Linked DNA regions of Heyndrickxia acidicola. The main gene of each other region encodes a partner of the protein of the gene in region 2 in a complex. Links are inferred from orthologs where the notes say so. Each region holds a gene or a part of one and is shown on either strand. Other genes may lie near its edges.

Region 1 (5,461 bases), 1.9 Mb from region 2 along the record:
TGAGCTTGTGGACCCAATATACATTCCCGGACGTTTACGTACAGCTTCAAGTCCCTCAAGTACTTGGATCTGACTCTCGTCATATGCTTGGCCTTGTGCTTGTTCTTGTTCCATCGGCACTCATAACCACCTACACTTTCAAAATGATAATGTTTTATTCAAAAATAAATGCTAATCTCAACAGAAACTAGCTACTTAGCTTTTAAAAAATGAGATATAAATCATGTATATAAATCAGGCTGATGTTCAGTCATTGAACGCTTGTTAAGCGTAATAGAGGCGAGTGGTGAGAGATAAATGCGATGATCCGTTATAACAAGAGATTTGAAATCACCTTTGGCAAGATTTATGATTTTTTTGTCTTTAGAATTTAAAAATCCATCCATAATTGCTGATACCTGGATAGATTTTTTGTCCAAAATGGCAACTATTTCATCCGTACGAACCATTACATCTTCCCCTAAATGAATATACATCCCATTCCTCATTTCCTCTGCAGCATATGACCTGCTTCAACAGAATAAGTCGAAGCTTCCTTTAAGGTTTGATGGTCTATGCCGTCTATACTGGTTGTTGTAACAAACGTTTGAACTTTTCCCTGTATTGTATTTAATAAATGAGATTGCCTGTAATCATCCAATTCCGAGAGTACATCGTCAAGAAGAAGGATGGGATATTCCCCAATTTCAGAATGGATTAATTCGATTTCGGCAAGTTTAACGGACAGGGCAGTTGTCCTTTGCTGGCCCTGCGATCCAAAAGTATGAATATCACGATCATTAACAAGAAATTGCAGGTCATCCCGATGAGGACCTACTAACGTAACACCGCGCTCTATTTCTCTTTTTTTTATTAGGGCGAATTTCTCTTCAAATCTATTTATCATCGTTGACCAATCAAGCTCATCTGATACATCAAGCGACGGTTTATAGACAATTTTTAAGGTTTCAAGACCTCTTGAGATTCCTGTATGAATCGGTTTTGCCCATTCTTCCAGCATTTTAATAAATTCGAACCTCTTTTGGATGATTTTCACAGATACCTGTGTGAATTGTTCTGTTAAAACCTCCAGCATGGTTTGATCCGCGGCCTTCCGAAGCTGCAGCTGCTTTAAATAATGATTTCTTTGCTGCAATATTTTTTGATACTGGCCAATATCATATAAATAAACAGGGGATACCTGGCCTATTTCCATATCAATAAACCGTCTCCTGACCTGCGGACTTCCTTTTACAAGATGAAGATCCTCCGGAGCGAACATGACAACGTTCATATTTCCAACATATTGGCTTAATTTCCGCTGCTCAATATGATTAAATTTTGCCTTCTTCCCTTTTTTGGATATCACGAGCTCCATAGGAACAGAACTATTGTATTTTTGTATCCTTCCTTTTATTTTAGCATATTCTTCATCCCAACGGATTAAATCTTTATCGTTAGACGTTCGATGGGATTTTGCCATTGCTAAAACAAAGATGGATTCCATCACATTTGTTTTACCCTGAGCATTTTCTCCAAGTATAACATTCACTTTATTTTCAAAGGTCATGTTCAAGCTATCATAATTGCGATAATTTCTAAGTTCTAATTCTGTAATATACATTTGGGACACCCTTTATATTTAATGCCATAGAGGAGATAGGAGTCTCCAAAATCGGGACGACTGGCTGTATTGCGGTTAGGCCTCGCTTGAAATCTCAAAAACGCCGAATCCGTCAATCTCAATTTTATCACCGATTGTAAGCTTTCTGCCCCTTCTTTGGTCTTGCTCCCCGTTTACGTAAACCTCATATTCACTAAGGAACCATTTTGCCATTCCGCCGCTTTGGATTAAATCTGCCAGTTTTAGGAATTGGCCCAATGTTATAATCTCTGAATTAATCTTTATTTTTTTTTCCATCAAATCACTCTTTCCCGAGTTTTCATACTTCTGATTTTACTAAAATAATTCAATTAACACAAAGGTTCTAATCTCCATCGATTCTATAGAAAAAACCTGCCGACCATTTATATTTCGGCAGGTAAATTTTTAACGTTAGCTTTGTTGACTAATAACTAGCACTCAAAAAAGGCATTTCACTAGTATGTTCTTACTGGCAGAATCAGTTGCAAAATGGACTCGTCATTTACCGGGTGTATAACAAATGGCCTCATCGCGCCGCTGAAGTTCACACGTATTTCCAAACCTTCCAGCGCTTTTAGTGCATCCATCATGTATTTTGCACTGAAGGAAATTTTTAATTCCTCCCCGTCAATCGCTTGGCTCTGTACTTGTTCTACTACCTTTCCGACTTCCGGGGTATTGGAAGAGATTTCCACAAGACCGGATCCAATTGTTGTAAGCTTAACCACATTTGGATTGCGGCCTTCTCTTGCTAATAGTGATGCACGATCAATTGCCTGAAGAAATTCCTTGGTATTAATAGTAATCTCCGTTTTGCTTTCATTAGGAATCAGCCTTGAAGTATCAGGATAGCTGCCTTCTAGTAAGCGAGATAAGAACAATAGATGCTTTGTTCTGAATAGAACCTGATTTTCCGTTATTACGATTTCCACCGGCTCATTTGTATCATCCAGAATTTTATTTAATTCGTTTAAACTTTTCCCAGGTATGACAATATTGTAGGTTTCTTCGCTTTGTGTATCAATGGCAGCCGTCCTCATAGCCAGTCTGTGACTATCTGTTGCAATACAGTAGAGCTTGCCGTTTTCCACCTTACAGTTTACACCTGTCAAGATAGGGCGTGTTTCTAGGGTGGACACTGCAAAAACCGTTTGTCTTATCAGTGTTTTAAGTATATCGGTAGGAATCTTAAGAATGTTATCCTCAGAAATTTGCGGCAGATGAGGATATTCATCTGGATCCAGCCCGATTAAGTTAAATTCGGATTTACCTGAGCGGATAACCGTTTGAAACTGGTTTAATACCTCGATTTCCACTGTATCCATTGGCAGTTTCTTGACAATTTCGCTAAAGAATTTGGCTTGTAGGACAATGCTGCCTAATTCTTTTATTTCAACTAGTTCGTCTCCGTCTTCTTCTTTTGGAATAAAAGACTCTATAGAGACATCTGAATCACTGCCGGTAAAGGTTACCCCATCATTTGCAGCAACAATTTTAATTCCAGTCAGAATAGGTATCGTTGTTCTGGAGCTTACGGCTCTCATTACATCCTGCACACTCTGAATGAGACGATCACGTTGAATTAAGAACTTCATTTTTTAACCCCCAATATAATATATGAGCTATTTAATTAGCAGTACCCTTCATACATTCTTGTATTACTAACAAAGCATTTATTTAATAATATTTTTTTAAAAATATAGTAGTAATAGTAGTAGGCACTGTGGATTTGTGGATAACTAAGAAAAATAACGGAAAGACAGCCTATCCACATGTGGACAGACTGTGCATAAGGTAAGACCACTTATTCACAATATCCCCTGGTTACAATCAGCTAGCTTTTTAACAGACTTTGAATTTCGGTTAACTTTTTTTCCAGCTGTGTATCAATTTGAAGCATTTTTGAAATTTTTTCATGGGCATGAATGACCGTTGTATGGTCTCTGCCGCCAAATTCTTCGCCAATTTTCGGAAGTGAGAAATCTGTTAGCTCTCTGGATAGATACATAGCAATTTGACGAGGAAATGCTACTGACTTTGTTCTCTTTTTTGCTTTAAAATCTTCCAGTTTTACGTTATATTCTTCTCCAACTGTCTTTTGAATATCATGTATCGTAATAACTCTCGGCTTAGAGCTTGGAATAATATCTTTTAGTGCCTCAGCGGCTAAGTCGGCATTTATATCTTTATTTATGAGAGATGAATACGCAACAACTCTTATGAGAGCCCCTTCTAATTCCCTGATATTGGAGTCGATTTGATTCGCAATATACAGCATGACTTCGTTAGGGATATCAAGTCCGTCTGCTTTGGCTTTCTTTCGAAGAATGGCAATCCTTGTCTCCAAATCAGGAGGAGTAATATCCGTAATTAAGCCCCATTCAAAGCGGGAACGCAAACGGTCTTCAAGTGTAGGGATTTCCTTTGGCGGCCGATCACTGGAAATAACAATTTGCTTGCTTTCCTCATGCAATGCATTAAAAGTATGGAAAAATTCTTCCTGTGTTTGTTCTTTTCCGGCAAGAAATTGAATATCATCTATCAAAAGAATGTCTACATTTCTGTATTTATTGCGAAAGTCCCCTGCCCTATTATCACGAATCGAATTAATAAATTCATTTGTGAACTTTTCGGAAGACAGGTACACGACCTTGGCCTGGGGGTTATGCTCTAGCACATAATGTCCAATAGCATGCATTAAATGGGTTTTACCCAATCCAACTCCTCCATAAATAAAAAGAGGATTATATGCTTTTGCAGGAGCTTCTGCCACCGCCAGTGATGCTGCATGAGCAAAGCGATTCCCAGAACCAATAACAAAAGTATCAAAGGTATATTTGGGAATTAGCATATTTTGAAATAACTCAACCGGCTCATCTATTTTAGGTCTTTTTTGCTGAGGAACATTGGCTGCGTAATCTTCTTCTTCTTGATTTTGGGGAATAATAAATTTAATGGACAGCTCTTCGCCAGTAATTTCATAAAGTACACCGGAAATAAGATTTACATATCTTCCTTCAAGCCAATCCCGGGCGAAATCATTGGGAACTGTAATAATAAACGTATCCCCTTTTAAGGAATGTGCCTTTGTGGACTTAAGCCAAGTTTCGAAGCTGGGCTTACTGATCTTTTTTTCTATAATTGAAAGAGCCTTGTCCCAAAGATCAGCTATATTCTCCAACACTATGCCCTCCTTCATTTGATTATTTTTTTACATCTGAAAATAGAGATTCAGCTTTTTGTGAATCCCCGCATATAAAGTATTCTTTTACCCCTATTTACAACCACGTTGTGTAACAGTGTTTCGTTAAAAAGAATAGGAATTTATAAATATACATCTCTATGATTGTGGAAAAATATATAATAAGGAAAGATAAGAGATTTCGACATAATCCACCATCTGTGGACAAATTTATTAAAAGGGTATGGATAACCTATCCACAGGATATCCACAATCTGTGGATAAGATAGTTATGCACAACGTTTGTTAAGAGTGAAAACACAATAATCATATCAAATAATTATAGGTGTTGCAATGCTATTTGAAAACTATCCACAACGCGAAGAGTTTGTGGGAAAAAATAATCCACAGGCTGCTAGCTTGTGCAAAACTTGTCTATAAATGCTGTGGATAGAAAAAGTGGTGTCGAAAATTATCCACAAATCATTTTTTGTGTGCTAATAGACTGAAAAAATAGAGCTGGAACGAAACAATCCTGAATTTGTTTTGTTTTTTGAGATGATTAAAAAAGTGAGGAAATAAAATGAAAGATTCCGATTGGCTGCTTAAAATCACGATTTTTGTTGAAGTGTTGCTTTTTAGCTCATTCGTTTGAA
Region 2 (8,242 bases):
AAAGCCTTTGGCACATTGAAGGATTTGACTTAAAGGAAGAAAAGAAGAAAATTTTCCCTGTTGACCATCTCACCAATGTCAATCCATACCCTGCGAAAAGAAGATTAAGTAAAAAAAAGATTTTTGAAAAACTAGGTAAGCAGGAAAAAGTAATCAACCTTGTCCTTGAACTCGGTCCAAAAGCGATCGCTCAGTTCAAAAAATACCACCCATTAAAAATTTCAATTTCCTATACGAATCCTTACCAAACCACAGCCATACTAAAGACTTTTATCAATGTTAATAATCCTGAAGAATTGACCGAAATAACAAATTGGATGCTTTTCCTAGGTGGGGACATTTTGGTCAGGGAAGTCCCAAAAGAAGTTTTAGAAGGTTTACAAGAGAGATTATGCTTATACTGCCCATGAGCAGTGACCAGTTATCCCCTATTTGTGCGATTTACTATACCAGAAATACATCAATATTAATAAAAAACCTTTATTTCAATAAAAAGGGGGCATCTAAATCGTTTGCGATTTAATGCCCCTTTTCGTATGTCTTTTATTTACTTGTATTTAAAAATAGAACCCGGTACTTTAAAAGCGACTTTTCAAACAGGTTCATCTTCATACTGTCGCCAGTAATTGTTCTCCTATCATTTCCTTAAGTTCTTCCATTGATTTATTTTTATCTTTTTCTCCAAAAGTAACGGCAAAGTATTTTGTTTCACCATTTATTTCACAAGTGCCAAATACTTCAAAGGGTTCTCCCTTTACTACGTGTGCAAAGACATTTTTATTCGTCATTAATTCCTTCTTATGTTCTATGTTAGTGATGTTAATATTCGTTATTTTACCCATAATTCTTCTTTCCTTTCAGTCCAAGTTCTCTCAACTTTTATTGACTCCCTGAATATTCTTTCATAGTTGTTTACCCTTTTTTTCAATTATAAATCACAGGGGGTTAAAAACCTTAATCACTTAAACTGAAGCTGGAAGAATCAGTTTAATCGTAGATGAGATTTGAAGACTAAATATTTACCCAGTCACAAAAAGTCATTCCTGTTACTTATCCATTAATAGGTTGACCCTATTGGTACGTCCCCATCGTGTCCGCCATTTGGCAGAACAACGCTGCTGCTCGCAAGTAAAATGGCTATCAATCCAACAGAATACAAAATTTTCTTTAACTTCATAATGTACCGCCTCCTAAAGTTATAATAAGTTATTAAACTAAAACAAACGGTTTACTCCCTGCTTTTTCAAGCTCCAATAAAGGAAGATTGGCAAAAAGTAATTCCCCTTGTTTAATATATTCAGCATAGGATTGCCATAGGATATCTTTTTCCTTTTCGATAAGTCCTTTCATCAGAATGAGAAAGGGCAAATTCTCTTTCGTAATTTGATCCTTATCTTGAAGAAACATTCCATACAGCTCCTGCGCTAATTGCCTATCGCCTGATTTAACAGCAAAATAAATACGGTCCAGCTGGGTTAGATGAGGAAGATCCTCCTGGGTGGCTTTGTCATGGATACATTTAGCTAAGCCTATGTAATGCTTTATAACTTCAAGGGTCCTTGTATGCTGAAGCTTTTGAAATATTGCTTCCGCCTTCCCCAAATTCTCTAATGATTCCTGAAAGGAGGAAAAAAGAGAAGATAGGCCTTTTGAATAATAAGAAGAACCCTTCAGCCTTTCATTATCTGATGAATGGATGATGGCATCTGCTACCTGGTTGCATTCATAATGTTGGTTTGTCATCAAAAAATATCTCATTTTTATCTCTTCTTTGCGGAGGTGATAACGATGCAGCAGATATTTTTCGCAATCCAGCTTTTGCACTAAAGAGTCCAGCAGCTCAATATTCAGCTTTAATAAATTGTACGATCTCATGTCATAAAGAATATAGGACTCCAATATTAAAATAAGATAATCACTTTCAGAGGTGCTGTCCGTCTTTAATACTGATAATTGTTCACGATATATTTTAAGCGGTATTTGAGAAGTTTTTCGTTTATAGAGCAATTCGTACAGATTAGAAATGGATTCCAAACCTCTGTTGCTGGATTTTTTGCAGCGATTGATAAGGGAGGATAAAAATTCATAATCATGGTGCTCATCTGCAAACTCCAATAACATTCTTAAGTTTTGAGGCTTGGCAGCCCTTTTGGAAAAATCCTTTATTATATCCTGTATATCTTTGGAGTTTCGGCAATATCTTTTAATGATTTTTAACAGTGTATCAAATTTTACTTCATGTGAACCCGGCTTTCCCTCCACAAAATCAATGAAATTAGATAAATAGCTGTTCGAAAGACCTAATTCAAAGGCAATCTGCTTTAATGGTGTTCCTTTAAACAGCTTCTCTTCTATTAAGCATTTTTTTAAATATAATAATGTATGCATATGCATCTACCTTTGTTTTTTTACTTATTTTACAATATTTTCTTAAATATTAAAATACTCTTTTTAATTAATTTTTGTTATTCCTGCCTGTGTACTTCCGCTCCGGGCTAGATGGGGCCTGTGTGGTTCAATTGATCCGGTTTCTTCATCAAAATTAAGTTTTAAACAATAAGTGGTTTTCATTAGTAAGATGCAGAATTTTCTTATTTTCAACTATATTAATTTACCTTAAGATTTTTTAAAATTTATCTATTAATTTCCACTCTGACTTTTGCATATCCTATAACCCTGGGGAAAATCAGAAAACCTTATCCTGCAAGTTAAGCAGATTTTCAAAATGGATTTAGTAATTAGGTTTTATCACATAAGATGAAACAATCAGGATTAGTAAAGATTTTTTGTTCTAAAACTTGTGAAACGGCCGTTGCATAAACGAGGAGAACAAAACATTCCAGAAATAAACTCCGTGTAAAAATGGTTGTAATTTTCTTTTAGTTGTACTACTCTTAATTTCTCATGGCAAATCTATGATTGGCGTTTTTGATATACATTTCACCTAAACATCTAAAAAAATTGGCCGATACTATTAATTGTGTGCATTTAATAGAACAATCGGATCGTTATAGTTGATTTTGGTGCCCTGGCCCTATTAGATTAAAGCGCAGGCCCCCCCTCGAAAACGCGCACCTTGAGCGAAATAAACAGGCAGAATGAACAGAGCCTTTAAAATTAAGGAGAAGGATTTAATGAATTTAAGAGTTGGACAAAAATATAAAATAAATAATGAACAAACCATTCAGATAACAAAAACAGATTATAAGTATGTATATTTTGCGGAATACATTAACGGAAAATACACAACCAGCCGGAATATGAAAAAAGAAAATTTTAATATAGATGCCACTCAACTTTTGAGTGGTATTTTGTTTGTAGAAGGAGTATAGACCTTTGTCTATACGAGACAAATGGCTGTATACAACAAAAAAACCACTCTTCGCTGGTTTCGGTTCCAACGAGTAAGTGGTTTCGGATTAGCTTGATAAAAGATACACTTTAGGGCTATTCAAAGATTTAATGACTAGTATAATTCCAAAATCATTATGATTGTACCCTTTTAAATCCCTTTAAAATAAAATCAAGCCCTAGGCAATTTTTATTACTTGCCTGTCTGTTTGTTCATGGCATTCATCATTTGATTGATTTTCTTTTGGGATGGTTTCATGCCCATTTGCATCATCATCATTTTTAGCATTTGTTCATTAATTGGCGGATTCTTTTTTAGATAGGTCATCATATATTTACGTGCGACGAAAAATCCAATCGCAACCCCAACTAGCAAAGCAATTACGCCTACTAGGATAATTACCCAAGTCATACTATTCCTCCTTCATGTTGTCTATCTTACAGTGTACTAAATCCTCATTCATTTTACAATATTTCAATGATGTTTCAAATGTATTTTCTTGTTTTTACTGGTTTAATCCAACCGAATTGTGCATGCTCTGTATCGACAGCTAATAGACGGCCATCAAATTTACGGAGTTCTTCAAAAAAAATGGATTCCGTGTCATAGTTTCCCCAGGCATTTAATTGGAGCCTGTGATCTTCAATTAGAAGCTCTACGGAGTCATCTGACTCGGGAAGCACATAACGATAGTATCTTCCCTCGAGTATGAATTCTTTATTTCTTAAAAATGACTGATTTAATAAGTGATGCAAATGCAAAACCGGCAGAGGCTTTGTAATAAAGCGAATTTGTCTTTCAATTATATTTTTTAAGCGTCCAGACACCACTTGATACTGTGAAAAAAGCTCGAAGAACATTCTTTCTCTTCCATAAAAATAGTCAGCAAACTCTTCTTCTATTAAATAGATTTGATACGTTCTCAAAGACATTCACTCCCGAATTTATTCCTTTCCCTACAGTATAGAGAATGAGCAGAGCAATTCATGTCACAAGCTGTCTTAGCCGTTTACTTTTTTTGTCGTTTACAACAAATGGTCAAATAGCCTATATAATTACAAATACAACCGTTTACTTCTTATTATACCTGCCGTAATATAAAATACCATCTTTTTAAGGGGATTTTCTGTATTTTTATAAAATATTGCGGTTATCTCATACTATTTTTAATCCTTTGTTAACAAATATTCCTGATTTACACCTATTTTGATTGGAGCTGTAGTGCGAGACTCCTGGATAGAAAAGAGGATCTGAATGGAGTCCCCCGGGAGATGATCCTAAGAGAAGGCTTACTTGCCCCCCACGGGAAGCAAGTACCTGCAGCCTAATTCAACCTGCAAGATTAACAGAGCTATGTTTTATATGGAATTAAACATCCTTCCAGAGTAAATATGTATCAAAATATAATGAGACATTTGCAGAGAAATTTGTTTTTATTAGCATAAGTAAAGGCTGTTTTCTCACAAATAGTTGCCGGGGTTGTCTGTCCTCGCGGCACCTTTTCGCATCCTATTTAAAAATTTAATACTAAACCTGGGTTAAATAATTTTTTGTCAATTAGCAACAAAGTTTACGAACAGAGCCTAAGTAAAAGTAAAAGTATTGCTAGCAATAAATAACATAATAAAGTAAAAAGCATATTATAGATTAATGAAGTGGCACTCACGACCACTTCATTTTTATTACGTTTAAAGAACTTATTTTAAATAAACAGGAATTCCATCATATCCTGATCTTAATAATAAATCGGATACACTAATCATTTCATAGCCCTGTCTCTTTAATTCAGGAAGAATAAATTTAAGAGCTTTCACTGTCTGACTTCGGTCTCCGCCCCCATCATGCATTAATATGATATTTCCTGGCTTAATATCCAGTATTACATTCATGACAATACGATGAAAGCCAGGCTTCTGCCAATCTTTTGAGTCATGATTCCAGGACCATAATATAACACGGTATCCTTCCTTAGCAGCAGTATTAACAACCAGGTCATTATAATAACCTCCGACTGGCCTGAATAATGCTATATGTTTTCCCGTTATCCTTTCTACCACATCTTCAGTAAGTCGGAGTTCATTCCTAAGATTGTTCTCGGAAATCCTTGAAAGCCGGGGGTGACTAAAGGTATGGCTTCCAATTTCATGTCCTGCCTTTGATATTTGCCTTGTAATGTCTGGGTATAGTTCGACTCTCTCCCCTGTTACAAAAAAAGTAGCTTTGGCATTATACTTTGCTAACAATTTGAGGATTTGCGGGGTATATTTTGAATGTGGTCCGTCGTCAAAAGTTAAGGCAATAATTTTTTGATTTGTTTTAACATCCCACACTGCATTTCCGGTTTTTTCATATTCCGCTCTAGTTTTTAATGCTTTTGTATTCACTTGAAAACCACACACTAATGCAATGGCGATAATAAAGCTGAAAAAGTATCTTTTCATAGCGCTGCTCCTATGAACCGATCCATATCGATTAGATTTTTGTTCATTGAGTTTACTTCTTTAATAAAAATGCTGCTTTTAGTAGCAGTATGAATTTGATAGTAAACTACTCTTTCTTTGGTGAATCTCAGGTAAAGTACTCTATTTTAGCTTTTGGAAAAAATTCGTTTATATAATTAGAAATAGTTTCTTTCATATCTGTCTCTTGTTCTTTCGGATAAATATATTTTCCAATTCCATATCTTCCCCATTTATAACGGCGTTTTTCTTCATCTAGTTCCAGTTTTGTCATAGGGTAATTCTTTTGAATTACTCTTTTTGCAGGCTTTGTAAACCTGTGCTGAATCAGTTCAAATGTTATATCATGCTTAGTATCCTCAGGAAGCTTGGCATGTAAGAGTTCAAATAAATGTTTATACCCTTCTTTCCAGCCTTCGTGCAAATAAATAGGAGCTACAATAAAGCCAAGTGGATATCCTGCTTTCGCCACTTTGGCTGCCGCCTCAATTCGATCCTCCAAGCGTGACGTACCCGGTTCAAAATATTTAATAACGTAGTCCGCATTTATACTAAATCTGAATCTGGTTTTTCCATTGTGCTCAGCGTCCAATAAATGATCTACATGATGAAATTTTGTCACAAATCTAAGTCTGCCTTGTTCGGATTTTCCAAAAAATTCAATAGCTCTTTTCAAGGTATGAGTTAAATGGTCAATTCCTACAATGTCGGATGTACATGAGGCTTCAAACCGAGTAATTTCGGGTGAACGTTCATCCATGTACTGTTGTGCCTGTTCAAGTATTTCTTCCACATTCACATAAGTTCTGATATAGGGCTTGCTTCCCATTGTAGTTTGAAGATAGCAATAATGACAGTGTCCCATGCATCCAGTAGCAAAGGGAATGGCATATTCTGCAGAAGGCTTTGAGGTATCAAATTTAAGCGTCTTTCTGATTCCCACGACCAATGTGGATTTGGCTATTCGATACCGTTGGAAATCATTTTCTCCAGGGAGGTTTCGAACCTGATTATGGGAAGTTGTATAGCGAATCTCTACATCCTCTTGTTTAAATTTTTCTAATAAAGTTTGTCCCAAAGGATATTCAAGAGCATCTGGTTCAAAATAAACTAGCTGGGGCATAAAAGGTTTTCTACCTTTACTCATATCCTTCCCCCCTATTCCATACTGCCAAAATAATAAGCATACGCTTGCTCTGCTTCCTCTTCTGATTGATAGATGGCGAACTCATCAGACAAAGGATAATATGTTTCGTATAAAAATAGGGCTAACTGCCCTGGGTGGGAAGGATCCTGTACAACAGCCGCTTCTTGTATATTCGCTACATCTTGTGTATGGGGATTGCGATAAATGACATAAACTACCTCGCCAGGTGAATATGGAGAATCAGTAAAGTTCATTATTATCCACTCCTTTCTATAAATAGGTTTCCTTATCAGTTAAAGTTTATGAGTGATTTAAACAGGAAAAATCAGTTAATCTGTAATGATTTTAAATTTTATTTATTTTTGTCTGTCATTTTCTGCTGCAAGGTCTCCTCTTTATCATTTTTAGCGAAAGTCTTGATATTTACTCACCATTTCTCATTAGGACTACATTACTTTTAGTCTTACATGCAAAAACTAATGTTCACTTATAGAGAAAAAATGATGAAAATTGATGACTATTGGTTCTGTGGTAAAACCTGTGAATTGCTTTCATAAAGATGCTAAGCTTTATACATAAAGCAACAATTAATTCGAAAACAACCTTTATTTAAGACAGAAGAGGCAGTCCCAAAAGTCCACTGATATCAGATGACCTTGGATGCAGCCTTTTTTTCCTGTTAGTTGATTTCCATTTCAGGCACTCGCTTTCCGCGGGTGGTAGCGGAGCCTTTTCTTCGCAAGCTCCTGCGGGGTCTCTACTTACACGCTTATCCCGCAGGAGTCTCTTGTATCTGCTCCAATCAACCTCGATTGAAAACGAACAGTGTGTATTACTCATATATATATACCGCTGTTTGTCATACCTGCTCACTCATTAATCAATTTATGTGTAAGATTAACATCTATTTTTTCATATGCCACCCTTATCTATTCTTTCTTCCACATCAATAAGGTACTAATGATTACCATAGGTCGGGCTGGCTTGATTTTTTGAACTAGTTTAAAGTGATTTTCTGCGTAGCCTAGTCTAAAACTAAATAGAAAAATCCCCCTACCTTTTTCCCCTTTTTTTCAGTAGTAAAAAAAGGGTGACTCCATTCAGCGGCATAGCCCGGCTTTTTGAGTCACCCTCTTTTAAAAAGGTAATATGAGTATTGAAATAATAGCAAATAAAAAAATAAACACTGCAAATAATCTAGTGGCTTGTTAAAATTTCCATTGTGGACTCATCTTCCAAAAATGCTTCCAAACGCTGTTTTACAAATGGCCATTCTTCTTTGAT

The links. The genes of interacting proteins can lie anywhere in the genome.
Region 1: the proteins of sirA (region 2) and dnaA are in contact, whole or in part, in a crystal structure (PDB 4TPS), measured with the Bacillus subtilis proteins. The link is inferred for Heyndrickxia acidicola from one-to-one orthologs.

Annotation. Positions count from the first base shown.
Region 1 is NZ_KV440953.1:3,384,683-3,390,143, reverse strand. What follows is about bases 2,633-5,461. They hold dnaA (chromosomal replication initiator protein DnaA), read right to left. Parts: upstream 4,806-5,461; coding sequence 3,459-4,805; downstream 2,633-3,458. Other genes in these bases: dnaN (DNA polymerase III subunit beta), read right to left, coding at 2,633-3,219. In the rest of the region: gyrB (DNA topoisomerase (ATP-hydrolyzing) subunit B), read right to left, coding at 1-114; extracellular matrix regulator RemB, read right to left, coding at 222-476; DNA replication/repair protein RecF, read right to left, coding at 485-1,603; S4 domain-containing protein YaaA, read right to left, coding at 1,679-1,900; more of dnaN, read right to left, coding at 2,080-2,632. UniProt on the Bacillus subtilis protein: Plays an essential role in the initiation and regulation of chromosomal replication. ATP-DnaA binds to the origin of replication (oriC) to initiate formation of the DNA replication initiation complex once per cell cycle.
Region 2 is NZ_KV440953.1:1,532,073-1,540,314, forward strand. Bases 2,559-5,536 are described here. They hold sirA (sporulation inhibitor of replication protein SirA), read right to left. Parts: upstream 4,279-5,536; coding sequence 3,838-4,278; downstream 2,559-3,837. Other genes in these bases: A5N88_RS07125 (hypothetical protein), read left to right, coding at 3,135-3,332; A5N88_RS07130 (YneF family protein), read right to left, coding at 3,545-3,763; A5N88_RS07140 (polysaccharide deacetylase family protein), read right to left, coding at 5,050-5,536. Outside these bases: A5N88_RS07110 (helix-turn-helix transcriptional regulator), read left to right, coding at 1-410; A5N88_RS07115 (hypothetical protein), read right to left, coding at 609-842; A5N88_RS07120 (AimR family lysis-lysogeny pheromone receptor), read right to left, coding at 1,210-2,388; more of A5N88_RS07140, read right to left, coding at 5,537-5,793; splB (spore photoproduct lyase), read right to left, coding at 5,921-6,958; A5N88_RS07150 (transcriptional regulator SplA domain-containing protein), read right to left, coding at 6,970-7,212; A5N88_RS07155 (GNAT family N-acetyltransferase), read right to left, coding at 8,156-8,242. UniProt on the Bacillus subtilis protein: Inhibits DNA replication initiation during sporulation, preventing overinitiation and thus enforcing diploidy; probably the main regulator of sporulation replication initiation under Spo0A control.